One region of the Photobacterium sanguinicancri genome, then DNA from elsewhere that is predicted to be linked to it. Evidence: riboswitches for the same ligand, from Rfam matches in the RefSeq annotation. Region 1 holds a riboswitch; each other region holds the start of a gene.

Region 1 (10,283 bases):
ATTGCGTCACGTAAAACCGATTTCATTTGGCTTGAACTGTGCGTTGGGGCCTGATGAGTTGCGTGAATATGTGAGTGAATTATCGCGTATTTCAGAATGTGCCGTTTCTGCTCACCCTAATGCAGGCTTACCTAATGCTTTTGGTGAATATGATTTAAGCCCTGAAGAGATGGCTGAACATATTCAAGAATGGGCGCAAAGCGGTTTCTTAAATCTGGTTGGTGGGTGTTGTGGTACAACCCCTGATCATATTCGTCAAATGTATGAAGTCACGCGTGACCTTCAACCTCGGCAATTACCTGAAATCCCGGTTGCTTGCCGATTATCCGGCCTTGAGCCACTGACCATTGATGCGGATACTTTGTTTGTAAATGTTGGTGAGCGTACTAACGTTACGGGCTCCGCTCGCTTTAAACGGCTTATCAAAGAAGAACTATACGACGAGGCATTGGAAGTCGCACGACAACAAGTCGAAGCGGGAGCACAAATCATCGATATTAATATGGATGAGGGGATGCTGGATGCAGAAGCTGCGATGGTGCGCTTTTTAAACCTTTGTGCCACCGAGCCTGAAATCTCAAAAGTGCCCATTATGGTCGACTCCTCTAAATGGGAAGTGATTGAGGCGGGCCTTAAATGCGTTCAAGGTAAACCGATTGTTAATTCGATTTCTTTGAAAGAAGGAAAAGAGAAATTTATAGGCCAAGCTAAATTACTGCGTCGCTATGGTGCTGCGGTGATAGTGATGGCATTTGATGAAGTAGGTCAGGCCGATACTAGAGAGCGAAAAGTTGAGATTTGTACCAATGCGTATCGAGTATTAGTCGACGAAGTGGGTTTTCCACCTGAAGATATTATCTTTGACCCTAATATTTTTGCCGTCGCAACCGGTATTGAAGAGCATGATAATTATGCGGTCGACTTTATTGAAGCGGTCGGTGATATCAAGCGCACGTTGCCATACGCCATGATTTCGGGCGGTGTGTCTAACGTTTCTTTTTCTTTCCGTGGTAATAACGCGGTACGTGAAGCTATTCATGCTGTTTTCCTTTATCACTGCTTTAAGCAAGGCATGGATATGGGGATCGTCAATGCAGGTCAATTAGCTATTTATGATGATTTACCGGATGAATTACGCGAAGCCGTTGAAGATGTTGTCCTTAATCGTCGCTCTGACAGCACTGAACGTTTACTCGATATTTCAGCAAAATACCGCGATAGCGGCAAAGTAGAAGAAGATCGCAGTGCGCAAGAGTGGCGTGGTTGGCCTGTTGAAAAGCGCCTTGAACATGCGTTAGTTAAAGGCATTACAGAGTTTATCGTTGAAGATACAGAAGAAGCGCGCGCCAAAGCGAGTAAGCCTCTTGAAGTGATTGAAGGCCCATTAATGTCGGGCATGAATGTGGTCGGTGACTTGTTTGGTGAAGGTAAAATGTTTTTACCTCAAGTAGTCAAATCGGCTCGTGTAATGAAACAAGCCGTTGCCTATTTAGAGCCTTACATTAATGCTGAAAAGCAGGCGGGTTATAGCAACGGAAAAATATTGCTGGCGACGGTAAAAGGCGATGTCCATGATATTGGTAAGAATATCGTAGGGGTTGTTTTGCAGTGTAATAACTATGAGATTATTGATCTTGGAGTGATGGTATCTTGTGAAAAGATCCTCAAAGTGGCGAAAGAAGAAAATGTCGACATTGTTGGGTTAAGTGGCCTGATTACCCCATCGCTTGATGAAATGGTCCACGTAGCCAAAGAAATGGAACGACAAGGTTTTGATTTACCGCTTTTGATTGGCGGTGCCACCACTTCAAAAGCACATACAGCGGTTAAGATAGAGCAAAATTATCATGCGCCTGTGGTGTATGTATCGAATGCATCTCGTGCTGTTGGAGTATGCTCTGCGTTATTGTCTGATGCGCAGCGACCAGCTTTTGTTGAGCGGTTAGATAAAGAATATGACGTAGTACGCGATCAACATAGTCGTAAAAAAACTCGCACCGCCCCTGTCACGCTAGAGCAAGCTCGTGAGAACTGTGTTGATATTGATTGGAATGAATACACGCCCCCTATTCCTGCGAAGCCGGGTGTACATATATTCAAAGACTTTCCGGTTGCGGAATTACGCCAATATATCGATTGGACACCCTTTTTCATGACTTGGTCGCTAAGTGGTAAATACCCGACGATTTTACGCCATGAAGTGGTAGGGGAAGAAGCACAGCGTTTGTTTAATGATGCGAATGCATTATTGGATGAGATCGAACAAAAAGGCATGATCAAAGCAAATGGTGTTTGTGGCTTATTCCCGGCTAATAACATTGGCGATGACGTTGAAGTATATACCGACGACACTCGCACGGAAGTATTAACAGTGCTGCATGGTTTACGTCAGCAGACAAAGAAAACCAAAGGGGCTAACTACTGTCTGTCGGACTATATTGCACCGAAGAAAAGTAATAAGCCTGATTGGATTGGTGCGTTTGCGGTAACTGGTGGTATTGGTGAATATGACATTGCCGAGCAATTTAAAGAAGCGGGTGACGATTATAATGCCATCATGATCCAAGCCGTTGCGGATCGATTGGCGGAAGCATTTGCTGAATGTTTACATAGAAAAGTACGCACAGAACTATGGGGGTTCTCCCCTGATGAAGAGCTGACTAATGATGATTTGATCCGAGAGAAATATCAGGGCATTCGCCCTGCACCGGGTTACCCTGCATGTCCAGAACATACTGAAAAAGGCGCGATTTGGTCACTGCTAGAACCTGAACAAAATGCTGGAATGACGTTAACTGAAAGCTATGCGATGTGGCCGGGAGCTGCAGTTTCAGGTTGGTACTTCTCTCACCCAGAATCTCGTTATTTTGCAGTCGCACAAATTCAGAAGGATCAGGCGGAAGACTATGCACAACGAAAAGGTTGGACATTAGAAGAGGCTGAAAAGTGGTTAGGGCCAAATTTATAGCGATTACCCTTACGCATTAAAATGGAAAGGCACTCACAGAGTGCCTTTTTATTTTTTATCTATTATGAGAGCTTAATGCTCTTCAAATAATTGCTGATGTAGCTGTTGCACGATTGGCTTCGCATTGTCTTGATCAATCAAGAAACAGAGATTGTGCGGGCTTGCGCCATAGCAGACCATCCGAAGCTGATAATCATCGAGAGAACCAAATACTTGACTCACAGAGCCTTGGATATGGCTCATTTGGTTACCAATCAATGCGACTAAGCAGAGCCCTTGCTCTACTTCTACTCGGCACCATTCGTTCAGAGCTTCAATTGCTGCTTGTGGTAGTGTCGGAGCACCACCTGCCGTATCGGTTTGATCCAGTGTCAGTGAAACGCTAACTTCTGATGTCGTAATTAAATCAACCGATATTTTATGCTCAGCTAAAATACGAAAGACTTCAGCGAGAAAACCATAAGCATGGAACATATTCAAACTAGTGAGCGTCACCATAGTTTGGTTGCAACGTAGTGCTACCGCTCGAAAAAGAGGTGCATCGCTAACTGTTTGTCGAATCCAAGTCCCTCCTTGCCCTGGTGCTTTTGACGAGCCAACAAAAACTGGAATTTGTTGGCGTATCGCAGGAACTAAGGTTGAGGGGTGGAGAATTTTCGCTCCGAAATTGGCCATTTCAGAGGCTTCGCTAAAGCTGATTTCTTTAATGGGTTGTGCTTTGGCGGTAATACGAGGATCTGTGGTGTACATCCCTGGCACATCGGTCCAAATTTCTAAGGTGGTTGCATTGATTGCCTCTGCCATTAATGCGGCACTGTAATCACTGCCGCCACGACCTAGAGTTGTCGTGTGGTTGCTCTCATCAGAACCAATAAACCCTTGGCTAACCACAACGTGATGCTGTAATTGGCTGCGGAGGTGATCGTTACTGAGTTGACGAATCGCAGTGGGGTTAGGAATGGCTTTGCCGTGTTGACTGTCCGTTCGCATCACTTGGCGGATATCGAATCGAATTGCATCAATACCTTGCTCTCGAAGAATTTGTGTAAATAAATGGGTCGAGAGTAGTTCGCCATTTGCTACTAATTGATCGGTAATCGCAGCACTCGGTTGCTCAATGGCTTGCTCTGAAAGTGCAGCTATATTCTCTAATAGAACTTGGATAGCGGCGGCTGGGATTTCAGGTGACTGAAGTTGATCGAGCACGGATTGGTGGGTATCGTTCAGGGTTTGGAGTCGCTGCTGACGTAATGCATTATCTGCAATGCCCTGAGATAATTCTACTAGCAAGTTGGTGACCCCAGAGCATGCGCTGATCAAGACAAGGCGTGTTGCTGGGCTATTTGCCACAATGTGAGCACTACGCTGCATCGCATTAAAGTCGGCAACACTAGTGCCACCAAACTTAGCGACGGTCAGGGCTGGTGATGTTGAGGGTGATACAGTCGGGCTCAAAACATGTCTCCTAAAAACAGCATAAAGTATAGGAATCGGATGAAATAAGCGGGAGGTGCTGCTAGTACTGTAGCAGTATCAAACGGTGAACGGATAAAAATCACGACAACCAGAAGCTCCCCATATCAGACCTTTTTGATTCCATTCAAAAGGCAAAATATGACAGCCAGAAGGATTCAACCTTCAAAGCCGATATAGCCGATCCCCTGTTCGGACATATCTCGGCGTTACTCCCCCTCTTAGCTTGGCATTGGGGTGGGGCCCCGCCAAACAAATACCTGGGTAACGCTCCTCTTCTGTTTTTACCTGCTGAGAATATCAGCAGGATGAACAAAAACTGAATAGCCATTCAATAGGATTTATGGTGGGGTTGTCAATACATCAATGATTGATTATGCAAATAAATTGAAATAACTTGTGTAGGTAAACCGAAATCGCGAGCTTTGAAACAAAGATAAACATCGACCTACATTATTCTGATATATAACTACACATAAGCGTCAGATACCTTTTAAGGAGAATTACAATGACAATAGGAAGCTTCTACCCACCTCAACGTACTTTGATGGGGCCTGGTCCATCCGATATCTACCCACAAGTATTACAAGCGTTAAGTCGTCCGACTGTTGGTCACCTTGATCCGAGTTTCATTGGTATGATGGATGAACTAAAGCAGTTATTACAGTACGCATTTCAGACCAAAAATAGCTTTACGATTGCGGTCTCTGCGCCGGGAAGTGCGGGGATGGAAGCGTGTTTTGTTAACTTGGTTGAACCAGGCGATAAAGTCATTGTATGTCGCAATGGGGTATTTGGCGATCGTATGCGCGAGAACGTAATTCGCTGTGGTGGTGAGGCGGTTATTGTTGATAACGCATGGGGAGAGCCCGTTGATCCCGCATTGGTTGAACAAGCGTTGGTACAGCACCCCGACGCTAAAGTGGTCGCTTTTGTGCATGCCGAAACATCAACAGGGGCATTGAGTGATGCAAAGGCAATCGCAGAAATCGCACGTCAGCATGATTGCTTAACCATAGTTGATGCAGTGACATCTCTGGGTGGGGTTCCTTTGCTGGTGGATGAGTGGCAACTTGATGCTGTCTATTCTGGCAGTCAGAAATGTTTATCTTGTGTTCCGGGATTATCACCACTGACGTTCTCACAACGCGCTATCGATAAGATAGAAGCGCGTACGACCCCTGTTCAGAGCTGGTTTTTGGATCAAAGCTTAGTACTGGGTTATTGGAGTGGGGAAGGTAAGCGTAGCTACCACCATACCGCGCCAGTGAATAGCCTTTATGCATTACATGAAGCGTTAGTATTATTGCAGCAAGAAGGCTTAGAAAATGCCTGGCAGCGTCATCAAGATGCGCACTTAGCTTTACGTGAAGGTCTTGAGCAACTCGGTATTCAATTTGTGGTGGCAGAAGAACACCGTTTACCGCAATTAAACGCTATTTATATTCCTGATGGTGTAGATGATGCCGAAGTGAGAAAGACCTTACTGATGCGATATAACCTTGAAATAGGGGCTGGCCTAGGTGCATTAGCGGGTAAAGCATGGCGTATTGGCTTGATGGGGTATGCAGCACGGAACGAGAATGTCGCTCTGTGTTTAAAAGCATTAGAAAGTACCTTGAAATAGTACGATGAGACAGTGATGTAGAAATGGCGACCGTTATGGTCGCCATTTTTATATGTTAAATGATCGATAGGTGGCGAAAAGAGGGTTATTCAACGGCAGGTTTAGCTGCTGATGTGACATCTGATAGCTCACTCAACGATTGAACCGCGAGTGCATCACTGAAATCACCCTCAGGAAATAAGAACTTAGCCTCTTGATAGATCTGTTCGGCATGAGCGTTATCTCCGAGTAAGCAATAAGACAATATTAAGTTGCCATACAGTTGTTCCCGTGGCCATGTTTTTGCTTTCACGGTCGCCCAGCGAATATATTCTTCAATCAATTCGGGTTTATTCAGCGTTTGAGCCAGTTCAAGCTGGGGCTGATGTAATGCCCACTCATAGCGGTGTTTCCAGGCCCAAGGGTTATTGACCTTCATTAAATAATCGATATTTAACGGTAAGGTGCTTTCAAACTTTGTCAGCATACGACCTGAATATAGGGTGGTGATCATATAACTACTGACGAGTAGCGGAATGAGTAAGGCACTGACCTTTATCCCTAATACGTAATTCAGTCCTTTTTTATGGTATTTCGCGGTGAGGTTATCCACCCAGTAGATCAGAATAATAAAGATCACCCAATGTACCAGCGAGTGATAAAACGGATACTCTAATTGGGTATGCAGTGTGATTGGGAAAAACAGAGCGACAAGTGCTAACTGCGTGCCATCACGGGCTTTTTTAATTTTAAATATAACCGCAGCGGCTGCAATCAGTAATACGATAAGTGGCACTATGCCACCTTCAGCAGCCCAAAAGGTTAACTCATTGTGTGGATGATCAAGTGCCGGCAATCCCGCAGGTTGCGATGGATCTGCGTGATGCCAACGGGCTGTTTGGGTAAGGTAAGACACTTCAAAAGTGCCGTAGCCATAACCTGTTAAGGGCTCAGTGGTGAACATCTTAATAGCTTGAGGTGTAATTGTGCTGCGTACATCAGATAATGTGATCTTATTTGTATTGGTCTCTATTTGTGAGTGTTGATTTACAGCATAAGACGTCGTTAGACCGAGTACGATCATCAATAGCCACATCCGCCACTGTGCTTTAGCGGCGAATTGTTTGAGGTAAGGGATCAGTAACGCAACACCGACAATTGCGCCAAGCCAACCCGTGCGAGAACTCAGCACGATAAGAATTGGAATAATCAGTACAGGCGTAATAAGTAGCAGCAGTTGTTGGAACGACCATTTACCACGGTACATCGGCATACGTGCAAGTAAGTATCCTGAAAGCACGAGTCCTGTCGCTAAGAAGCTGGCCATGACATTAGGCTGTTGGAAAATACCGTGCGGACGACTTTGGGTTGGATCAAAGCCAAAGGCGTTATTCGGTTCTATCCATAAGTATTGATACCAGCCAAATAAGGTCTGAGTCAGAATGCCTAATAGGATAAACCATAAAATGAGTTGGCGGCGACTTGGGGTGAACGCGAATTGTTGCAGGGCAACAAAGAACAAAAAACCGGCCCATAAACCAATGATGCGATCACTGACCGCTGCAATATCTGCGTTGTCGTATAGCATAGGAATCGACAATAAAATGCAGCAAATGAACAATACGATCGTTAAGCGAGTGTAGCGCCAAATACGTTGGCGGCTGATTTCAAGTAAACCTACACCAATCGCAAAGCTAAAGGGCATCCAGCTGGTGGCATTAAAGGGGAGTTCTAACCCTGATCCCCCTGGGTTGTGTTGGAAATATAACAGCGCATGTACGAACAGCGCACAAAGGGCCGCGAGAAAAGGTTTAACCAAAGGTTTACTGATCCCTGGTTGAGCAAGCCGGGTTCCTTGGATATGTAGCACTGTCATGTTGCGTCCATTAATAATGATTCAAAAAACGATCCAGTTTTATAAATAAAAAGCAGGTAACCATGTGATCACCTGCTTTGGCTGACAACATTATAAATGTTATTGGAGTGCGGGTAGCATAGGTTTTAAGAACCGTGCGGTATGTGAGCCTTCCACTAATGCCACCTCTTCTGGTGTGCCAGTTGCAATAATTTTACCACCGCCGCTGCCACCTTCTGGGCCCAAATCGATGATCCAATCAGCCGTTTTAATGACATCGAGATTATGCTCGATAACCACAATGGTATTGCCGTGCTCACGTAAGCGGTGCAGAACCACTAACAGCTGCTGGATATCATGGAAATGAAGGCCGGTTGTCGGCTCATCCAGAATATATAATGTTTTGCCTGTATCGCGTTTAGATAGCTCGCGTGCCAACTTAACGCGTTGTGCTTCACCCCCTGAAAGGGTTGTGGCAGCTTGACCTAAGCGAATGTACGATAAGCCTACATCCATTAAGGTTTGCAGCTTTCTTGCAATTGCTGGCACAGGGTCAAAAAATTGGCGAGCATCTTCGACGGTCAAGTCTAACACCTCATCAATGGTTTTTCCCTTGTATTTCACTTCCAACGTTTCACGGTTATAACGCTTGCCTTTACACATGTCACACGGTACATAAACATCAGGTAAAAAGTGCATTTCGACTTTGATAACACCATCTCCCTGACACGCTTCACAGCGTCCACCTTTTACATTAAAGCTAAATCGGCCGGGCTTATAGCCTCGCGCTCGTGATTCTTGTGTTCCTGCAAAGAGCTCACGGATAGGGGTGAATATCCCAGTGTAAGTGGCAGGGTTCGATCTCGGGGTACGACCAATAGGGCTTTGATCGATATCGATGACTTTATCGAAGTGTTCGAGATCTTGAATTTCACGATATGGTGCAATCTCCCCAGTAGTTGCACCATTGAGCTGGTGGTGTGCAATACGGAAAAAAGTGTCATTGATCAGGGTTGATTTACCTGAACCAGATACCCCCGTGATACAAGTAAACAGACCAACTGGAATTTCGACATCGACGTTGTTGAGGTTGTTACCACTTGCGCCAAGTAGCTTCACTGTCTTGGCTGGATCCATCGCAATGCGTTGCTCTGGGATCGCAATAGATTGCTTGCCACTTAAGTATTGGCCTGTGAGCGATTCTGGCGCTTTTAGAATATCTTCCATAGTGCCTTCGGCAATAATCTGGCCACCGTGAACGCCAGCGCCAGGGCCAATATCAATCACGTGATCGGCTGCACGAATCGCATCTTCATCGTGTTCAACCACAATCACGGTATTACCTAAATCACGAAGATGTGTCAGGGTTTTGAGTAAGCGTTCGTTATCACGTTGGTGTAAACCGATTGAGGGTTCATCCAGCACATACATCACCCCGACTAAACCTGCACCAATTTGACTCGCTAAGCGGATACGTTGTGCTTCACCACCAGAGAGCGTATCGGCACCACGAGAAAGGTTAAGGTAATTCAGGCCAACATTGACTAAGAACGATAAACGATCGCGGATCTCTTTTAAGATCTTCTCGGCAATTTTTGCTCGTTGACCTGTAAGGTTTAGTTGTTCAAAGAAAGTCAGTGCTTCTTGAATACTGAATTCACAGATTTCAGGCAGCGTGGTTTCGGTGATGAACACATTACGGGCTTCTTGGCGAAGGCGAGAGCCATCGCAACTGGCACAGGGCTTTTTCGAGACAAACTTACTGAGTTCTTCACGCACCGCGTTTGATTCTGTTTCGCGATAGCGACGCTCCATATTATTGAGGATCCCCTCAAAGGGATGACGACGTACCGTGATATCACCGCGATCATTGATGTACTTAAACTCAATATCCGTTTTGCCTGAACCATTTAAAATGATGGTTTGGATTTTTTTCGGTAAGTCATTGAACGGGCTTTCAACATCGAAGCCATAATGATCAGCTAAAGAGTTGAGCATTTGGAAGTAATAGAAATTGCGTTTATCCCAGCCTCGGATTGCTCCGCCTGAAAGACTGAGCTCTTCATTCTGTACTACACGGTCGGGATCAAAATATTGCTGAACACCCAGTCCATCACAAGTACCACAGGCGCCCGCCGGGTTATTGAAAGAGAACAGGCGAGGCTCTAGCTCCTGCATGCTATAGCCGCAATGTGGGCAAGCGAAGTTGGCAGAGAAAACGATATTTTCATGTTCGCCTTCGGTCATCGGGATTACCGTAACAGTACCGCCAGAAAGCTCTAACGCGGTTTCAAATGACTCAGCCAAACGCTGCTGAAGATCATCTCGCACCTTAAAGCGATCCACGACCACTTCAATGGTGTGCTTCTTGTGGAGTTCTA
Region 2 (10,283 bases), 710 kb from region 1:
CTGAGAATATGGCTATTCGCGGCATTCAATACAATCCCGCACCATCAGATAGCACCACACTAAATTGGCAACAGATCGTTAAAGATCTCACGACAAGCCCAAGGATCGCCGAAGTTGTGAGAACAACTAAAGAAACGGATATCCGTGTTCGTGTGAACTTAGATGAAACCGGTGGCAACAGTATTCATACTGGGCTTGGCTTTTTTGACCACATGCTAGATCAGATTGCGACCCACGGCGGCTTTCAGATGCAGCTGAACGTAGAAGGTGATTTACACATCGACGATCACCACAGTGTTGAAGATGCCGCGTTAGCCCTTGGACAAGCACTAAAAGATGCACTGGGTGACAAACGTGGTATTGGCCGCTTTGGTTTTAGTTTGCCAATGGATGAATGTTTAGCACAATGTGCGCTGGATTTATCTGGCCGTCCATACCTTAAATTCGATGCAGAGTTCAGTCGTGAGCAAGTGGGCGATCTGTCTACCGAGATGGTGTCACACTTTTTCAGATCATTAACCGATACCTTAGCGTGCACCTTACACCTGTCATCTACAGGTGCAAATGATCACCACATTGTCGAAAGCCTATTTAAAGCTTTTGGCCGCACCTTGCGACAGGCTATCGCAGTGAATGGCAGCGAATTACCAAGCAGTAAAGGAGTGTTGTAATGGCGTATACCAATCAGAAAATCGTCATTATTGATACAGGCTGTGCAAATGTTTCTTCGGTGCGCTTTGCCATTGAAAGACTCGGGTATAGCGTTACCGTGAGTAAAGATAGCGATGTCGTACTTGGGGCAGATAAGCTATTTTTACCTGGTGTAGGAACCGCAAGTGAAGCGATGAAAAACCTGCATGAACGAGATCTCGTATCGCTGGTTAAGCAGGTTGATCAGCCGTTATTGGGCATCTGTTTAGGAATGCAGTTACTTGGGGCCGTCTCTGAAGAACAGGGACAAAGTGGTCAATCATTAGTTAATTGCCTTGGCCTGTGTGATGCGCCAATTAAAAAGCTGGAAACTGGTGATTTTCCATTGCCACACATGGGGTGGAACACCATAACGCCTAGTGAAGGTCATCCGTTATTTAAAGACATTCCATCTGGTAGCTATTTTTATTTTGTTCATAGTTACGCCATGCCAGTTAATGATGCCAGTTACACAATTGCGCAGTGCGAATACGGTCAACCTTTTAGTGCAGCAATTCAAAGCGGGAATTATTACGGTGTCCAATTCCACCCTGAGCGCTCAAGTAAAGCTGGCGCTCAATTAATTAAGAACTTTTTAGAAATGTCAGCATAACTGCGTCCACTGCCAGCAAAAAAATTATAAAAGGATTTAGGATGATTATTCCCGCTCTCGATTTAATTAATGGCCAAGTCGTCCGTCTGTTTCAAGGCGACTATGGCCAAGTAACAGAATACAACGTCGACCCTGCAGAGCAATTTGATCTTTACCACCAAGCAGGCGCAAATTGGCTTCACCTTGTTGATTTAACAGGGGCTAAAGACACTTCGTCACGTCAATTAGATTTAATTAGTCGCCTGCTGGCAAGCACCCCAGCCAAAGTACAAATCGGCGGTGGTGTTCGCACGGAACAAGATGTAGCAGATTTACTGAACGCAGGTGCTGAGCGTGTGGTTATTGGATCGACTGCCGTTAAACACCCCGAATTGGTAAAAAGCTGGATTGAAAAATACGGTGCCGAACACATCGTTTTAGCACTGGATGTAAACATAGACGCGGCAGGTAACCGTCATGTTGCTGTTTCTGGTTGGCAAGAAGATTCTGGCATCAGTATTGAAGCATTACTCACTGATTTTTTAACAGTAGGCTTACAGCATGTATTGTGCACGGATATTTCGCGTGATGGCACTTTGACAGGATCTAACGTCGATCTGTATATAGATTTATGCGCCCAGTACCCTCAAGTGAAATTTCAATCTTCAGGTGGTATTGGCAACCTTGATGATATCGCCGCCTTAAAAGGCAGTGGGGTTGCTGGTGTCATTGTTGGCCGCGCATTACTAGATGGTAAATTCACGGCAGATGACGCCTTTCAATGCTGGGCAAACTAAGCAAGGAGTAAAAACATGTTAGCAAGACGTATTGTGCCTTGTTTAGATGTACGAGATGGCCAAGTGGTGAAAGGGGTGCAATTTCGTAATCACGAGATTATTGGCGATATTGTCCCTCTCGCCAAACGCTACGCTGAAGAAGGCGCAGATGAATTAGTCTTTTATGATATTACCGCATCCAGTGACGGTCGAGTGGTCGACAAAAGTTGGGTAGCGCGTGTTGCCGAAGTGATCGACATTCCTTTCTGTGTCGCCGGCGGGATTAAATCTGCTGACGATGCGAGTCGTATCTTACAATTCGGTGCTGATAAAGTATCGATTAACTCCCCTGCACTTGCCAAGCCAGAATTGATCACTGAGCTTGCCGATAAATTTGGCGTGCAGTGCATTGTCGTCGGGATTGACTCCTACTTTGACGCTGAAACAGGTAAATACCAAGTCTATCAATTCACTGGGGATGAAAACCGAACCCAAGCAACCCAATGGGAAACACGTGATTGGGTGCAAGAAGTACAACGCCGAGGCGCGGGTGAAATCGTGCTTAATATGATGAACCAAGATGGCGTACGTAATGGCTACGACCTTACCCAACTCAACATGGTGCGTGAGGTTTGTCATGTTCCATTAATCGCCTCTGGTGGCGCAGGTGAAATGGTGCACTTTGCCGATGCATTTCAACAAGCTAATGTGGACGGTGCGCTTGCTGCTTCTGTCTTCCACAAACAAATCATCAATATTGGTGAACTAAAGCAGTACCTTAAAGAGCAAAATGTGGAGATCCGACTATGAGTGCAGCCCCGACTTTAGATTTAAATACCGAAATTAACTGGGAAAAAGTAGACGGCTTAATTCCAGCTATTGTGCAAGATAATACCAGCGGTCAAGTACTGATGCTGGGGTACATGAATACCGAAGCTCTAGCAAAAACATTAGACACTCAGCAAGTTACCTTTTGGTCTCGCACCAAGTCCCGCTTATGGACCAAAGGCGAAACCTCTGGCAACGTATTAGCACTAAAAAGTATTGATCTCGATTGTGATAAAGATACCTTGCTAGTGAAGGTTAACCCTGTGGGTCCAACCTGCCACTTAGGCACAACCACCTGTTTTGACAATCCAAATGCCACCCCATCTGAACAACCTGCTTTGGTGTTTCTTCATCAACTTGAGCAAGTCTTGGCTAGTCGTAAAAATAGTGATCCCGAATCTTCTTATACCGCCAGTTTATATGCCCGTGGCACCAAACGTATTTCGCAAAAAGTGGGCGAAGAAGGTGTTGAAGTCGCGCTTGCGGCAACGTCGGGTGATAAGGCGGAATTAGTTAACGAATCTGCTGATTTGCTTTATCACTTAATTGTATTACTGCAGGACCAAGGTTTATCGCTATCTGACATAACTAAACGTTTAGAAGAACGCCATAATAAGTAAATTATTGATAAGCCGCATTTAGATGCAGGATATGCATAAATAGCAAAAAGCCCGTAACGACAACTATTTATAGTCACGTTACGGGCTTTTTATTAAATCTTAATCCGCCCTTTAGGTAATGTAATTAACGACCTAAGGCTTCTTTATAATGTCGACGGCATACCGACACATAACGGTCATTTCCACCAATAACCACTTGATCACCATCAGCAATCGCTTGTCCGGTTTCATCCTGGCGAATCACCATATTCGCTTTACGCCCACAGTGACAAATTGTTTTTAATTCAACCAACTTATCAGCCCAAGATAATAAATAACGGCTGCCTTCAAATAACTCACCACGGAAGTCACTACGTAAACCGTAGCATAATACCGGGATATGTAACTTATCGACCACCTCGGTTAACTGATATACCTGTTCTTTACTCAAGAATTGGCATTCATCAATCAACACACAATCAATTCTCTGCCCATCATGAATCGTCGCAATGCGATCAAATAAGTTATCATCATTGGTAAAAAGCTCGGCTTCTTCTTGTAAACCAATACGCGATGTCACTTTACCCTTACCAAAACGATCATCAAGTGCCGCAGTGAAAATAACAGGTGTCATACCACGTTCGCGATAATTAAATGAAGATTGAAGTAATGTGGTTGATTTACCTGCATTCATTGCAGAGTAATAAAAGTACATCTGGGCCATGAGGCTTTCCTAGTCATCTGGGTGAAGAAAGTGCGGACGAGATGCTACATAAAATACGCGAATAATTAAAGTCACACGCAACGATAGACACAAGTTTTTACGACTTTACCCATGTTATAAGAAATAGCGTCCATAAAAAAACCAGCACCTCACAATGCTGGTTTTTAATCATTCACAAATGTTATTAGATGTGCTTATACACCACACATTGTATCACCAGTTAAACATTCACTGGTGATGACAATCGACGGCGAGATAACCACCCTAAGAAAGTACATACAATAATGAAGGCTAATGTCGCCGCCAAGAAAGAGACCGCTAAAGAATCGGTAAAACCGAGTACAACGAAACCAATAGCGGATACAAGGGCAACCGCCAACGCGTAAGGTAACTGCGTTGATACGTGATCGATATGATGACAACGCGCCCCTGTTGAAGACAGGATGGTGGTATCTGAAATAGGAGAACAATGGTCACCAAATACAGAACCAGCCAATACTGCCGCCAGCATAGGAAGCATTAAGGCAATATCGGTGGCACCAGCAAGATCACCTGCAATAGGAAGCATGATACCAAACGTACCCCATGACGTGCCGGTCGAGAATGCCATCACACCCGCCAAGGCAAACAAAATCACAGGAAGTAGCATTGGGTTAACATTGCCTTGTACCAAGGTAGAAAGGTATTTACCCGTTTCCATATCCCCGATAACGCTACCAATACTCCAAGCAAATAGTAGGATTAAGATTGCACCAAACATTGATTTAGCACCAATCCACAATGTATGCGCGACATCTGGAACAGGAATACGCTGACGAATAACTGGAATTAGCGCAGCTATAAAACCAATTAAACCACCGTAGCACAATGATAAACCCACATCGGTATTTTCAAATGCACCAAGTAGATTAAATGCTATACCGTCAGCCGCTAACGCTTGATAGCCCGTAAAGATCAAGAAGAAGAAAGTAGAAATAATAAGAGCAATAATTGGCATAACCAAGTCGGCTACACGTCCATTTTCACTTTCTTCTATTTCTAACTCATCATTGAGATCTTTCGCTTTATTGTCATCGTCACCATCATCAAACCCATGACCACGACTGGCTTCTAATTCATGTTTAAGCATTGGACCCACATCAATTTGGAACCAAGAGACCACAAACACCATTAGCAAAGCAAACACAGCATAAAAATTCATTGGTGCCAGCTGCATGAAAGCACTTAACGCGGAATATTCAGTCACACCATGTGAAACTAAAATACCGCCAACAATCGTAATGATGTATGCCCCCCAACTTGATGCTGGCATCAATACACACATAGGAGCAGCTGTTGAATCAAGAATATACGCCAGCTTTGCACGAGATACATAGTAGCGATCGGTCACTGGGCGGGCAATTGCACCTACTGCTAGGCTATTAAAATAGTCGTCTACAAAAATGAACACGCCTAAAAATGCAGCAAGAAGCTTAGAGCCTCGTTTAGTTTTAATCCGAGTTTGTGCCCATTCTGCAAAAGCACGTGTGCCACCAGATAAGGTTAATAAAGCCGTCGTCATTCCTAATAGAATAAGGAAAGCAACAATACTCATGTTCCAGCTATTTATTGCGCCGTCATCAATGAATAAACCAGCAACGGTGGTTCCGATATAACTTGTTGAATGAGTGAAGGAAAAGTCTGTAAGTAATAGTGCGCCAAGAGCAACACCCATACCCAGCGAAAGTAAAACGCGACGCGTTAAAATCGCTAAACCTAGTGCCACCAATGGGGGCAATAACGAAATGGAGGAATTTGAAAAATCTACAATATTCATGATCTCTACTACAACCGATCTGGTTGGAGATCTACTGCTGGCACAATTGTGCCATGATGAGATGCCGATAAGGAGAGCTGAAAGCTCCCCGACCCCACAGTAGCGCTCCATAGTTAATGTAATTATATACTATGGCAGTGTTGCCTCTATTCGATGACAACCCCAGCAAGAATGTTTGATACTCATTTCTCACTTCGGCATTGGCTCCTTTCATTTGCTATCAACGGAATCACCTCCAGCAAATTACTTATAGACAATGCACCTCTACCCTTTAGAAGGTACAAACCATTCTACGGAATCGAATCAAAGATGCAATAAGTTAAGGTGAATTTTTTAACATAAACAGTGAATAATTTTACCAGCGAGCTCAAAAATCGCACAACCCAAAGAAGCATTAAGTTACTAGCATTGTCTATTTAGGGCTTGGCTATTATCCATTCGATTTTATAGCTAGGTCACATTTACTTTAAAACAACATAAATCTAATTAAAGAAAATCACGAAAATCTCAATTTAATAATTATTAATAACTTTAATTAATAATTTGTTTGGCAAATTAGGTGTGAAGTATTACTATTGCACTTATTAACTTTTGACTGCTATTCTTATTTCAAGCCAGTTTAAACGAACAGGAAATAAAAAATGTCTGATGCATTAAAAGCACTATTAAACCTACGTAGCCTTCGTGCTCTTGCTCGCGAATATACTCTAGAGCAACTTCAAGAAGGTCTTGAAAAACTTCAAGCTGTCGTTTCAGAACGTGAAGAATCAGAAGCTGAAGAAATCGCTAAAGAGAATGAACGTACAGAGAAACTTAATCAATACCGTGAAATGCTACTAGCTGACGGTATCGACCCAGAAGAACTATTAGGTTCTGCTGGTGGCGCTAAAGCACCAAAAGCAAAACGCGCTGCTCGTCCTGCTAAATATAAATTCGTTGATGAAAATGGCGAAGAAAAAACATGGACAGGCCAAGGTCGTACACCTTCTGCGCTAAAAACTGCGCTTGACCAAGGTCGCTCTCTAGAAGAATTTGAAATTTAATTTCTTATTCTTGATAAAAACCCAGCACAGCCTGGGTTTTTTTGTATCCAAAATCAGCGTGTTCCACTTCTTAATCATATTCATCGTTATTATAATAATAGGGATAAGCAACTCAGATAATATCTTCCCACTATAACCAACCAGCCCCCTCAGGCACATTTCCTGTACCTAACCTTACTGATATTTAATCTAACGAGTAACTAAACATCACGCTAGCTTATAGAGCACAGTGTAAACACTAATGTATTCAGATTTAAAATAACCTCTCTATTCAGTTTGTAATTAGAACGTCTTGCTGCAGCAACAGCCTTAGATCTAGGCTATCTTCTTCAGATATTACCAGCCTCTGCATTAGATAATTGCAATGAACACTCCCACTCCATTGATAGTCCATACAAAAAAGCCAGAGCAACAGGCTCTGACTTTTAACTATATATCATATGCTTTTAACGAATTCGATCAGCCAAATGACTGACGGCTAGAGCAAAATAATGCGAACGATTCCACTTCAGCAGTGCTTGATAATTACCGTAAATCAAATAAGCACGACCATGTTGGTCATCTGGCTGTATCAACCACGCGTTAATATCTACATTAGGTAAAGCGCCACCATCTAACTTTCGAACACCTAAAGCTTGCCATTCAGTTAGCGTTTTCGCTTTCTCTGATTGCACGCCTTTCAGCTCTTCAGGAAGATTCGGAATACTGACTTGTCGACCCCAAGTATAAGTATCATCCCAACCTGATTTACTCAAATAATTAGCGGCAGAAGCAAAGACATCGGCTTGAGTATTCCAAATATCAACGCGGCCATCATTATTTCCATCAACGGCAAAGGTCAAAAACGAGGTCGGCATAAACTGAGGTTGCCCCATCGCCCCCGCCCATGAACCTTTCATATTTTTCGCACTAATATGGCCTTCATCAAGTATTTGTAACGCAGCCATCACTTGCTTACGGAAAAAAGCCTCTCGGCGCCCTTCATAAGCTAATGTCGAAAGCGCTTCAATCACATTGTAATTGCCCATTAAGCGGCCAAAGTTACTCTCAACACCCCAAAGTGCAACAATGAAACGTGGCTGAACACCATATTTCTTTCCCACAGCCTCAAGCGTATCTTTATGTTCTTGATACCGCTGATTCGCTTGTTTTACTTTCCAGTCAGGTACTGCACGTGGAATATACTCGTCCAACGTGAGTTTTTTTTCTGGCTGATTCTTATCGGCTTTAACTGCGCGTTCGGTAAAAGTGATCCCATCAAAAGCAGCGGTAATCGTATCAGCACTAATGCCTGATTCTTTTGCCTCCGCTTTTAAGCTTTCAACGTATTTATCAAACCCTTCATCCGCAAATGCAGCGGTGGATGTACCTATTCCTATGGCCACTAAGACCGAAATCAAACGCTTATACATATAAACCTTAAGACTTTAGAGCCGCCTTGGCTGCTTTATATTCATCTAATAAGTTAGTCACTGGTGGTGGTAATTGTAGATAAAAACCGACAGTGGCTAAATCTGATTTTACTTTTTCAATGTCCGCGCCCGCTAATTTGCGATCGCCAGCTAACTTCACCACCATAACAAGTTGTGGTGTACCAAATGTTGCGAGTAACGTTTCAGGCACAGCTGAGAAATCGTCCTTCTTAATAACATATAGGTAAGTGTTTTCTTTTTTTGGACTTTTATAGATTGAACAAAACATTTTGCTGCCTGTTAGTTACGCCCTTAATAACATCTGACCTTATAACTTAGATTTCATTCCCTCTTGGAATGAATGTTTTTGCTGATCAGATGAGAGCTTTGTCTGAATTTACAATGCAAGAGCAAGGATAGCTTGCTGATATACAGTTTGGAATATAACATGCATATACCTATGTGATAACGTATCTGAACGGCTAATTTCGCTTCAGTCAGTAAAAGACTATGACTAAACAGGCAGAACTAAAAGGGAGCACATTCACGCTCTCAGCACTCCATCTGAGTAATGATGACATCCAACAGGCAACGGCTCACTTAAAAGAAAAAGTGGATCAAGCGCCAAATTTTTTTGCTGCCGCTCCCATTGTCATCGACATTTCAAATGCGGGCACTAATATAGACTTCAAACAGCTGAAAGCAGGCATCACTGAAGCTGGAATGATTCCTGTCGGTATCAGTGGTTGCAAAGATACAAAAATGCAACGCCTAGCTAAAGAAGCTGGATTAGCGGTTATGAACGCCGCCAAGCATGTAAAAGCAAACGCACCAGTAATGGAGCCAACACGCGTTATTCGCACGCCAGTACGATCTGGCCAACAAATTTACGCAAAAAATTGTGATTTGGTAGTCATGAGTAATGTCAGTGCAGGCGCAGAAATTATTGCTGATGGCTGTATTCATGTATACGGCGTCTTGCGCGGCCGCGCTATTGCTGGTGCTAATGGCCAAAAACAAGCTCGTATATTCTGCCGCAACCTTCAACCAGAACTTGTGTCGATTGACGGCAACTTTTGGTTAAGTGACAAAATAGAAGAAAAATTTTGGGGCAAGGGTGTCGTTATCTCGCTTACTGAAAATAATTTAAACATAGAGCCTCTTGCTCTGTAACGTTTTATAAGGAATTAATAAATGGCTCGTATTATCGTTGTTACCTCGGGGAAGGGTGGCGTTGGTAAAACAACATCCAGCGCAGCAATTGCATCAGGTTTAGCGGTTAGTGGCAAAAAAACAGCCGTTATCGATTTTGATATTGGCTTACGTAACCTAGACTTGATTATGGGTTGTGAGCGCCGTGTTGTTTATGATTTTGTTAATGTAATAAATGGCGAAGCAAATTTAAACCAAGCGCTTATTAAAGATAAGCGTGTTGATAACCTATACGTACTGCCGGCTTCACAAACTCGCGACAAAGATGCACTGAGCCGTGAAGGTGTTGAGCGCGTCTTGAATGACATGGCTGAAATGGGGTTTGACTTTATTATTTGTGATTCTCCAGCAGGTATCGAAACTGGCGCTCTAATGGCGTTATACTTTGCAGATGAAGCCATTGTAACCACGAACCCTGAAGTCTCTTCTGTACGCGATTCAGACCGTATTTTAGGTATTCTAGACTCGAAATCACGCCGTGCTGAGAAAGCAGAAGAGCCAGTAAAGACACACCTACTATTAACACGTTACAATCCAGCACGTGTTGTTCAAGGTGAAATGCTTAGCGTTGAAGATGTAGAAGAGATCCTA
Region 3 (10,283 bases), 1.1 Mb from region 1:
CACATCATCACGAAAGCGTAATGATGTGAACGATATTTGTTAGGCTTTTACGTTGTTAGTTTTTAGCAATAAAATCAGCTTTGGTCATACCGTAATGCAGGCGGTCAACAAAGCCATTTCCAACTTTGTAGTAATCGCTCTGACAACCTTCGCGTTTGAACCCGCATTTCTCTAACGTTTTGTACGAGCCTACATTACTGGCATAACAGTCAGCTGTTACTTTGTGAGCGCTAAGCTCGTTAAATGCAAGTGCTGTTAAGTATTGTGCGGCTTGAGTGGCAATGCCTTGTCCCCAAGCATGCTCTGCTAGCTGGTAACCAACTTCAAAATTGCCTTCTAAGAACATCACCGACGGTAGTCCTGCCATACCCATGTATGTGCCTTTCGTGTTACGAATAACGACGGTGAGTTGTTCTGGCCATTCACCTGCAGCTATTGCACTTTCGGTGTTTTCTATAATTGGACCAAAGAAACCTTCATAAATTTCAACGGGCGCAGGGGCAAAAAATAGGTATTCGTTTACCGCTGGATTCCCAAGCATATCGATAATGTCAGGTAAGTCGCTTTGGGTAATTAATGACATATTCAGCGTTGACGTTAACGCAACAGGCTGGCCTTTTTTAAGAGATAGAGTAGACAATGTTGTAAACCTTATAATTGGAATTATACCAAGCTCATTGATTATCAAATCATTCTTGCTTTTCCTGCGCAATGTCTGACTAGCTAATCGATGGAATGGATATTACAAGGTGATGATAGTGAAGAGTGCGTAAGACTGATTGAATATTTCCGACACTTTTTGGAATGCGTGAAAATGTTGTGATAGGTGACGATAGTTTGGGTCGGATTACTATTAGGTCAAGCGCAGAGTAAAGGCATAGATTAAGGTGAGGAAGGTCTGATACAAAAATCCCCCGCGAGTGACAGGGGATTCATCTGAGCAAGCTATAACGTTGAAGAACAGATTTTAGTCTTGTGTTAAACCAATAAGTGCTTCTTGTGTTGAAGATAGCTGTTGCGTGCCTGACTGATCTAAACCAAGTTCTTTGTGCGCTTCATCTGCAGTCATGCCCAGATGGCAGCGAAGGATATCAATTGCAACTTGGTAATTCTCTTGATCTGCCATTTTTCCTCCTTGATAGATATGACATTCGTTCTATATGCTATCGACAATAGCTAACTAGCATGATCTATGCAATACGACTAAGGTCTTATACTAATAAAAAAACACTTTGTTCAGCATTTAATCAGCTAGTGAGGTTAATTTGTAACTTAGTCTTAATATCTATTGTTGTATAGAAAACTCTTTCGATACAATGGGCTAGCGGTTATTGGTTAGAAGGGAAATGTATACTAGCTAACGAAAAGTAACAATTTGCTACTTTCACTTGTAATCACTTTGATCGACCATACTATATAGATAACTCGTTAAATGCTTTTTACGTATATACCAATCCAGTGTGTATACAGTTGTAATGGCATATTAACAATAAAGCTGTTGAAGCTTCTTTTATTGGAGAAAACTACAAATATGAAGCGTATTGCATTGTTTTTGGCAACCAACCTTGCCGTTATGTTGGTATTCAGTGTCGTCTTGAACATTGTTTATGCTGTCACAGGTATGCAGCCGGGTAGTCTTTCTGGCTTACTTGTTATGGCGGCACTATTTGGTTTTGGTGGCTCGCTGTTCTCTCTATTCATGTCGAAGAAGATGGCGTTGCGTTCAGTGGGCGGTTCAGTGATTGAACACCCTCGAAATGAAACTGAACATTGGCTAATTGAAACCGTTTCGCGTCAAGCGCAAAAAGCGGGCATCGGTATGCCAACGGTAGCGATTTACGACTCTGCTGACATCAATGCTTTTGCGACAGGTGCAAAGCGCGATGATTCATTGGTTGCGGTATCAACAGGTTTGATGCACAGCATGACTCGTGATGAAGCTGAAGCTGTACTAGCTCACGAAATTAGCCATATAGCGAATGGCGATATGGTGACGATGACCTTGATGCAAGGTGTAGTGAATACCTTTGTTATTTTCGTCTCTCGTTTAGTTGCTGGTGCTATCAGTGGCGTGAACAGTAACGATGAAGAAGGCGAGGGTGGTAGCTACATGACTTACTTTATCGTCTCTTCTATCATGGAAGTATTGTTCGGCTTCTTGGCGAGCATCTTGACCATGTGGTACAGCCGCCATCGTGAATTTAAGGCAGATGCAGGTTCGGCTCACCTAGTGGGTAAACAAAAGATGATTGCCGCGCTAGAGCGTTTGAAAATGAGCCAAGAACCACAACTTGAAGGTTCTATGATGGCATTTGGTATTAACGGTAAGAAGTCACTGTCTGAGCTATTCATGACACACCCACCGCTAGAAAAACGTATCGATGCACTACGCCGTGGTGAGCACCTTTAATCGGTAATTGATTAAGAGTTAGCTCTCGGAATATTGAAGCTACGCAGCTAGCAATAGAAGCGAGTGACAAGTACAAATCGAATGCCAGTCAGTTTTGCTGACTGGCATTTTTTGTTGCTGCTGATTTGATAATCTGACTTTCTGACTTTCTGACTTTCTGACTTTCTGACTTTCTGACTTTCTGACTTCGAAGGGATAATTGAATCTATCGTAGTTATGATAGGTAACGCTTAATGGGATACTAAGCCAGCTAAGTAATTTATCGTTTTTGCTGGTTAAAACACGCCCCTGACAATCGGGTTATAAATTTTGTAAGTCGAATAACGAACGACAAAATCTACGCTTTATTCTATGTGTCTTTTCCTACGTAACATCGATTAAGCAGAAAACTGCACACTGACTTATTTGAGTTGATATTGATGAGGGAGCCATAATGTCGATATAAAAAAAGAGCAAAGCCATGATAGCTTTGCTCTTCTATTTCAACCGTGGATAGCGTTGAGGGTAACTTGCTTAGTTCGTAACAGGTTCACTTGCCATAGCAGGTTGTACCTTGCGCATTGCAAAAATACAGAAACCTAAGAACCAGATACCACTGACGGCCAGACCTGCCCACGCAGAATGAGTGTAGCCAATTGCTAAGTAGCCTAGTAGTGCGCCAAACGCGACAGAGCAGGCGTATGGAAGTTGAGTCAGCACATGATCCATATGGTGGCAGCCTGCACCTGTTGCAGACAGAATACTGGTACTTGAGATTGGCGAACTGTGATCTCCAAATACCGCACCTGCTAGTACAGCAGACAGCATAGGTAGTAGCATCGCAATGTCACTTGCTGCTGCAATATCACCTGCGAGTGGCAGCATGATACCGAACGTACCCCAACTTGTACCTGTCGCAAACGCCATTGCACAAGATAAAACGAATACCAGCGCCGGTAACAATTCGATAGGTAAATTACCATTAGCCATAGACGCTAAGTAAATACCTGTTTGCATGTCGCGAACAACAGCACCAATAGTCCAAGCGAAGAATAAAATAACAATGGCAGGCATCATCGCAGAGATACCTTGAGGTGCAGCTTTAAGCCACGTACTTGCGCTCATTTTTAAGCGTAGTGCCAAACCAACTGAAACCACTAAACTACAAATCGCACCGTAAACCAGTGATGAACCAACATTGGTATTTTCAAATGAACCAATAACGCTAAATGCGCGGCCATTTGCGGCAAGTACTTCAGCGCCAGATTGCACCATAAAGAAAACAGTCGCAGCGGTTAGTGTGAAGATAGGCAATACCATATCAATCATGCCGCCTTTAGCATCTTCAGGTACTTCTACGTCTAGGCCTGCAGGTTTACCTTGTGATTCGTCCCAAAGCTGACCTTCTAGAGCTCTTGCTTCGTGCTTACGCATTGGGCCAATGTCTAACTGGAAGAAAATAACGCATATCACCATAACAAGGGTGAACACGGCGTATAAGTTCATTGGCATCATTTCTACAAACGCAGCGATAGGGCTTTGGTCTGTTACGTTATGTGCAACCATAATGCCACCGACAAGTGCGATGATATAAGCACCCCAAGATGAAATAGGCATCAAAACACAAACAGGAGCGGCAGTAGAGTCGAGTAGGTAAGCAAGTTTAGCGCGGGAGATTTTGAAGCGGTCTGTTACTGGGCGGCAAATAGCACCAACGGAAAGGCTATGGAAGAAATCATCAATAAAGAAAACAAACACCATTAAACCCGTTAGCGACTTAGCACTGCGGCGGTCTTTACAGCGAACCGAAGCCCAATCGGCAAAAGCTTGCGTTGCGCCAGAAACACTCATTAAGCTAATCAGCGCACCAAGCAATAACATGAAAATAATCATATTTACATTGTCGCCGTTTACCGTGCCGTCACTCCATACGATGGCTAAGACTTTGCCGACTAAATAGTGAAGGGTGTCTAGCGGCGAATAATGGTTAAGCATTAATGCACCAGCTGCGATACCTGTGCCGAGAGATAGCAAAACACGACGCGTGGAAACAGCAAGGATGACCGCTATCATAGCGGGCAGTACGGACCAAAGAGAGTCCGAAAAATCAAAAAGGTTCATGATCTCAGTTCACCTACAACATATAAGGTGGAGATCTACCGAAAGGACGAGTAACTAAGAAGCATAATAACGATCACTTGTTACCCCTTCTGGCAGCGCTCCATAGTAAAAACCTATGGCAGTTCTGTACCTATTCGGCACAGACCCAGCGACTGAGGTTGATAGTCACAGTCACTTCGGCGCTGGCTCCTTTCTCCGGCATCAAAGGAATCACCCTCCACTCGGATACTTTTAGGCAGCGCGCCTCTACTTTAGGGTTGGCAAACTCCATTATACCAATGAAATGCCTAGTGTTGGTATTATATGTGGTTGAATATTTTAGTCATCAAATAATCCGCTTTATTCACAGTTAAATGCAATTTTTTTGATTGTGATGATAAATATATCAAATAGATGATTGAGGATTGTTCGTTTTGTGAATGTCTCAGGTACTTTTTAGCAACAAAGTGTGCGCAGAGTTGTTGTTAGGCGGAGGTGATAAAATGGAGGGTGAACGTAGGGAAATATTGGCTGCATAAATTATTATGCAGCCAGGTGCTTACTGTTGTGCTATCTGAAAGCTTTATTACTACAGATTAACTGTACGCCACCTTCAAGCGAGCAACTGGTTTGCAGTTGATTGGAAGATGAAGTAATGCCGCAATGAAAGCCAGCACTACAGTCGACCACCAAATAGGTTCATACGAACCGTAGTAATCGTAAATTCGACCACCGACCCAAGCACCTAAGAAGCTACCCACTTGGTGTGTAAAGAAAACTAAACCGTATAAGGTTGATAAGTAGCGCGCGCCGAAGATCTGACGAACTAAGCCAGAGGTTAACGGCACTGTACCTAACCAACAAAAACCAATCGCACCACCAAATATTGCAGCGGTGTGCTCAGTAACAGGTAAAGTAACAAAGGCTGCAATAACCACAGTACGAACAAGGTACAGCGAAGTCATGACATAGCGTTTGTCAAACTTATCGCCCATTACGCCCCAAAAATACGATCCGAAGATATTAAAAATACCCACATAGGCTAATGCCATCGCGGCAATATTGCCGGGTAAGCCTTTATCGGCCAAATAGCTAGGTAAGTGGGTCGCAATAAACATCACATGAAAACCACATACGAAGAAACCCGCATGAATTAGCCAATAGCCTTTGTGGTTGAAGGCTTCAGACAATGCTTGTTTTAATGTTTGTGAATCTTCAACAGTACCGCCTTTATTGTTGGCACTTTCTGTTTTCATAAAGCTCGCGAATGCGATCATTAAACAGCAAGATAAAGCAAAGATTTGCAATGCGGTTTGCCAGTCAAAATGTGTCAGTAGCGATTGTGCACCAGGGATAACCGCAAACATACCAAACGAACCCGCAGAGGTGGTTAGGCCAAATGCTTTTGCTGTGTGTTCAGCAGGTACTACGCGTGCAATAGCCCCAAGTACGATCACATAGCTGGTTGCGCTTAAACCAAGGCCGATCAACATGCCAATAGTGACATAGAGCATGCTTGGCTCAGTCGCGATTGACGTTAGGTACAGTCCTGCACCATAGGCAACAGCCCCAAGCATAATAATGCGGCGTGGTCCCCAGCGATCCGATGCCATGCCAATAAAAGGTTGGAACATGCCAAATAACAGGTTTTGCAGGGCAATCGCAAAGCTAAAGAACTCACGGCCAGTTTGAAATGTATCTGAGATTGGCATCATGAAGATACCAAAAGATTGCCTAATCCCAAGGCTAAAAATTAATGTCCCTATTCCCATCCATACTAAAAGTGGAAAACGAAAAATACTCATTAATGGTGCTCTGTATGTGAATCCGAATTTGATTGATGACAACCAGCATGGACAGCATGCTGCGCGAGTGCATCTAACAAAGGCTGACAATGATGAACGCCAATAAGGGTAATGATGAGCAGTAAAACCATACGACTTAACTGCGCAAAAAGTGATTGTGAAAACATCAGTGCCTCATACGCGAAATTGCGAGGCGCGGATATTAAAGAAACGTAGCTAATGACACAAATGAATAAAAATCAGGAAGGTTATGCATAAAATGCATTGAATGAGAGAGGTTAACTTCTGTGAAAAATAAAGAAGGTTTCTTCAACGTTTTCTTTTCGAATTGCTGAAAAACTAACAGTTGAATCAAGTGCTTTGAAGCGGCAATGACGCAAACACGGTGCCAAAATGCTTGGTAGATTTTCCGATTGTTGGGAATTCCCAATAACAAATCCCGCTATGTACTTAGTTGGATCATCTTGTTGGTGTTTAAAAAAATGTTGATATCTTCGGCATGAGTAGGATGAAGAATGATAGTAGAGTGGGGTATTGTCTTTGCGTTTTTATTCATACAGAAGTTTATTTCTGATATTTGAGCAGACTATAAGGTATTTGAATGATTTAGATGAATACTTGTAGGTATAAAATGTGATGATCTTTGTGATAAATCACTCGGTTCATTGTGAAACTAATCGTGTTTTTGCAAAATCATCATACAATGCGCGTTATTCCTCATTGCTCCATTTCTGTTTAAGATAAATCATTAAATGACCCTCGAAAGACGTGCTGAGTTCTTACTCCTCTTTACAACATTTTGCGCCTCTGCTGGCTGGATCTTTTCGAAAGAAGTGATTCAAGGTTTGCCACCATTTGGCTTTATGGGGTTACGCTTTTTTACTGCCTCACTGATCCTGCTTCCTTTTTGTTTCAAGCATTTTAAAACGGTTGCACTTGGCGATGTCCTGCGCTCTATGTCGGTAGGTTGCTTGCTCGCTGGTGCATTATTGTGCTGGATTTATGCAATTTCAATCAGCGATACCTTAGGGGAAGGGGCTTTTATCATGAGCCTGTCGGTATTGCTTGCACCGTTAGTGGCGTGGGTACTCTTTAAGCATAAACCTGTACGAGAATTTTGGTTGTCGTTACCGTTTGCCATTGTTGGTTTAATGCTGTTATCACTTTCACAGGGCTGGCAAGGATCTGTCAGCCAATTGTGGTTCTTACTTGCTGCCTTCTTTTTGGCATTGCATTTTAACTTTAATAGTCGCTTTGCTCAGCGTATGCCTGTGATGCTACTAACTTGCATTCAATTGTTCGTAACAGGTGTGCTAGGACTAATCCTATCGTTATCTGTTGAGACATGGCCTGCAACAATACCATCGGTAATATGGGGATGGTTTGCATTAAGTGTGTTGTTTGCTACTAGCTTACGTTACCTGACTCAAACCATGGGTCAACAACGGGTCACGGCAGCCAATGCTGCGATCATCATGATCTTGGAGCCGATTTGGACGGTGCTATTGAGCATTTTATGGTACAAAGAAGCGATGCCTGCCGCTAAGGTAATAGGCTGTACAATGATCCTGTTTTCTTTGCTGCTGTACCGTGGTTTATCTAACCCTAAAATTCGAGCATTTCTTAAACGCTCTGATCTTCATTCGTCCTAGTGTTGGCTAGTCGCATGGCTGCTTAGTGTGATAGTTTTTTTTGCTTTGCAGTGTATTAGCGTTCACGCTGATAAGGCGTCGCTTGCATGGATTTGACCTCGGGCAATCGAAGGTCATTAGAATCATCCGAGCGATTTTTCAGTAATTTATATTCATTCTCTATCGAATGCAGAACTTGCTTAAACGGTTGGTTGCCAACGGTTAAGCTGGTTTGGAAGGGCTGTGAGTAAATTAAAATAGCGTACATTACCATGCCCGTTGCAGCACCATATGAAGACAGATAAAACATGCTTACCTTGGTTTGTTTAAAATAACTAAGGGGGATCAGCGCCAAGAAAAATAACCCTATGACCATGGCCCAAAACAGTGGTGGTAGATCGTCGTCGTAGTCAAACAAGCGTTGCATACGTAAGCGCTCTATTTCATCGAGTAGTCGATCGATTTCATTGGTTGTGTCGACAATTTCGTCATTGCGTGGAATAGCATCTAGCAAGCGGCGTAAGTCATATAAAGCATGATCGGCAGTGAGACTGCTTGATAACGGATCTTTGGTGCCCCAGTCTTCTTCAATCACAGCATATACGTAGTTCGCCAATGTGGTGATGCTAGGTATAGCGTGTTCTCTTGGTAATTCCTCACTTAAATCTTCTAATACTAACGAAATCACCATGGCCTCTTGATCAATCGATTCCCGCAATTCGTTGTATTCGGAAAAAACAGAATTGAATGCCAGTGCGAGAATGAATGCCTGAATGGCGCCTAAGCGTGTTGATAGCGTTGAGCAAAGTTGGGCATTTTCATCGGTACGGGCGGGATGAACAGCATAGTGGATAATGGTGGTGAATAGCACTGCAATTAGTGCGGAAATACTGATAACGGTGGCTAAGCCAACGAAAGTAGGAAGCGATTCTATCACCACATCAATTCCTTATGCGCACAAGGTGATTACAGTATAGCTGGCGACACTTTGTCTGCGTGTCTTGGATGATAGACGCGGCTGGAATATGGCAGGAAAAAGGCTTAAGCAGTGGTAAAAAAATAAGCCAAGAAGTCCCTTTCTTGGCTTATTTTATCGTTAATCTATTTTAGGTTGAGACCAGATCTTAAGCTGGTATTAACGACTATCGTTAATGAGCCACTATCAGTGGATCGCTAATATTGAAGCCATAAATGATGACTAAGCCGATAATACCCGTCATAACAAGGTAGTAGAAAGTTGGGATAATCGTTTTACGTAAAGTTGCGCCTTCACGGCCTAGCAAGCCAACCGTAGCTGATGCGGCAACCACGTTGTGAATCGCAATCATATTACCCGCCGCTGCACCTACTGCTTGCAAGGCAACAACAGCCGCACTTGAGATGCTTAGTGTTTGTGCCACTTCAAATTGAAATTGGCTAAACATCATATTAGATACTGTATTAGAACCTGCGATGAATGCACCTAATGCACCTATGGTCGCGCTAAGGGCAGGGAAGAACTCACCGACTAAGCCTGATGCAAAGTTCGCCGTGGTTACTGGCATACTGGCTAAATCTGCACCATTTACGCCTGAGTTAATGAAAATACGTACCATAGGGATGGTAAATATAAGTACAAAGCCAGCGCCAATCAGGGTCTTACTTGATTCGCCAAAAGCTTTAAATAATGGGCTGACTTGGCGTGATTGCAGCAATACCGCAAGCAGTGCAACAAACACTAGAATTCCACCCGGTAAGTACAGCGGCTGGATTGCGGCACTGATCCCAGACTCACCTAAGATATTACTTAGCGAGAAGCTGACATCGGTCAACATACCTTTGAAGTCTTTACTTACGCGACTAGCAACCAGTATTACAGCTAACAGTACATAAGGTGCCCATGCAAGCGCCAGGCTCATTGGCTTACCCGTTGTCTCTTTGATTTCAATTTTTAGAGAACCTAACCACTCTGCTGGCCATTTGTCTTCACTTTCGAAATCCCACTTTGATTTAGGCACTAAAAAGCCTTTTTTCGCCGCAGTTACCACAATGGCTAATCCCACTAAGCCACCAATCAAAGATGGGAACTCTGGGCCAAGTAATGCACCTGTTAATGCGTAAGGAATCGTAAAAGCTAAGCCTGCAAAAATAGCGAATGGTAGAATATCTAGCCCTTCAGTCCAGCTTCGGTTTTTACCAAAAAAGCGCGTTAGCATCATCGCCATAAGCACTGGTATTAAGGTGCCAACACAGGCGTGGATTAATGCAACGTTTGTGGTGATTTGCTGTAAGTACACATCCCATGTTGAGCCATTAGCGACTAATGATTCCGTGATGTTATGAGTGTCGAGTCCTTTATTGACACCTACGATGATAGGT

The links. Region 1 has a riboswitch for lysine ahead of lysC (lysine-sensitive aspartokinase 3). Riboswitches for the same ligand answer to the same signal wherever they lie in the genome.
Region 2: it holds a riboswitch for lysine, as region 1 does, so the genes downstream of both, OCU87_RS05115 (Na+/H+ antiporter NhaC family protein) here and lysC (lysine-sensitive aspartokinase 3) in region 1, are expected to answer to the same signal.
Region 3: it holds a riboswitch for lysine, as region 1 does, so the genes downstream of both, OCU87_RS06840 (Na+/H+ antiporter NhaC family protein) here and lysC (lysine-sensitive aspartokinase 3) in region 1, are expected to answer to the same signal.

The regions. Positions count from the first base shown of each region.
Region 1 covers NZ_AP024850.1:317,118-327,400, forward strand. The annotation lists gene metH (methionine synthase) at 1-2,968, shown strand, start outside; gene lysC (lysine-sensitive aspartokinase 3) at 3,041-4,339, opposite strand; lysine riboswitch at 4,529-4,727, opposite strand; gene OCU87_RS01565 (pyridoxal-phosphate-dependent aminotransferase family protein) at 4,950-6,068, shown strand; gene OCU87_RS01570 (PglL family O-oligosaccharyltransferase) at 6,154-7,923, opposite strand; gene uvrA (excinuclease ABC subunit UvrA) at 8,023-10,283, opposite strand, start outside.
Region 2 covers NZ_AP024850.1:1,030,733-1,041,015, reverse strand. The annotation lists gene hisB (bifunctional histidinol-phosphatase/imidazoleglycerol-phosphate dehydratase HisB) at 1-671, shown strand, start outside; gene hisH (imidazole glycerol phosphate synthase subunit HisH) at 671-1,303, shown strand; gene hisA (1-(5-phosphoribosyl)-5-[(5-phosphoribosylamino)methylideneamino]imidazole-4-carboxamide isomerase) at 1,345-2,079, shown strand; gene hisF (imidazole glycerol phosphate synthase subunit HisF) at 2,095-2,868, shown strand; gene hisIE (bifunctional phosphoribosyl-AMP cyclohydrolase/phosphoribosyl-ATP diphosphatase HisIE) at 2,865-3,506, shown strand; gene OCU87_RS05120 (thymidine kinase) at 3,631-4,209, opposite strand; gene OCU87_RS05115 (Na+/H+ antiporter NhaC family protein) at 4,430-6,025, opposite strand; lysine riboswitch at 6,118-6,300, opposite strand; gene OCU87_RS05110 (H-NS family histone-like protein) at 6,667-7,068, shown strand; gene OCU87_RS05105 (lytic murein transglycosylase) at 7,515-8,480, opposite strand; gene OCU87_RS05100 (YcgL domain-containing protein) at 8,488-8,769, opposite strand; gene minC (septum site-determining protein MinC) at 8,991-9,653, shown strand; gene minD (septum site-determining protein MinD) at 9,675-10,283, shown strand, end outside.
Region 3 covers NZ_AP024850.1:1,421,671-1,431,953, forward strand. The annotation lists gene OCU87_RS06825 (GNAT family N-acetyltransferase) at 56-640, opposite strand; gene OCU87_RS06830 (hypothetical protein) at 968-1,126, opposite strand; gene htpX (protease HtpX) at 1,532-2,410, shown strand; gene OCU87_RS06840 (Na+/H+ antiporter NhaC family protein) at 2,924-4,510, opposite strand; lysine riboswitch at 4,596-4,767, opposite strand; gene OCU87_RS06845 (MFS transporter) at 5,086-6,294, opposite strand; gene OCU87_RS06850 (hypothetical protein) at 6,294-6,461, opposite strand; gene OCU87_RS06855 (DMT family transporter) at 7,047-7,946, shown strand; gene OCU87_RS06860 (bestrophin-like domain) at 8,002-8,865, opposite strand; gene OCU87_RS06865 (L-lactate permease) at 9,074-10,283, opposite strand, start outside.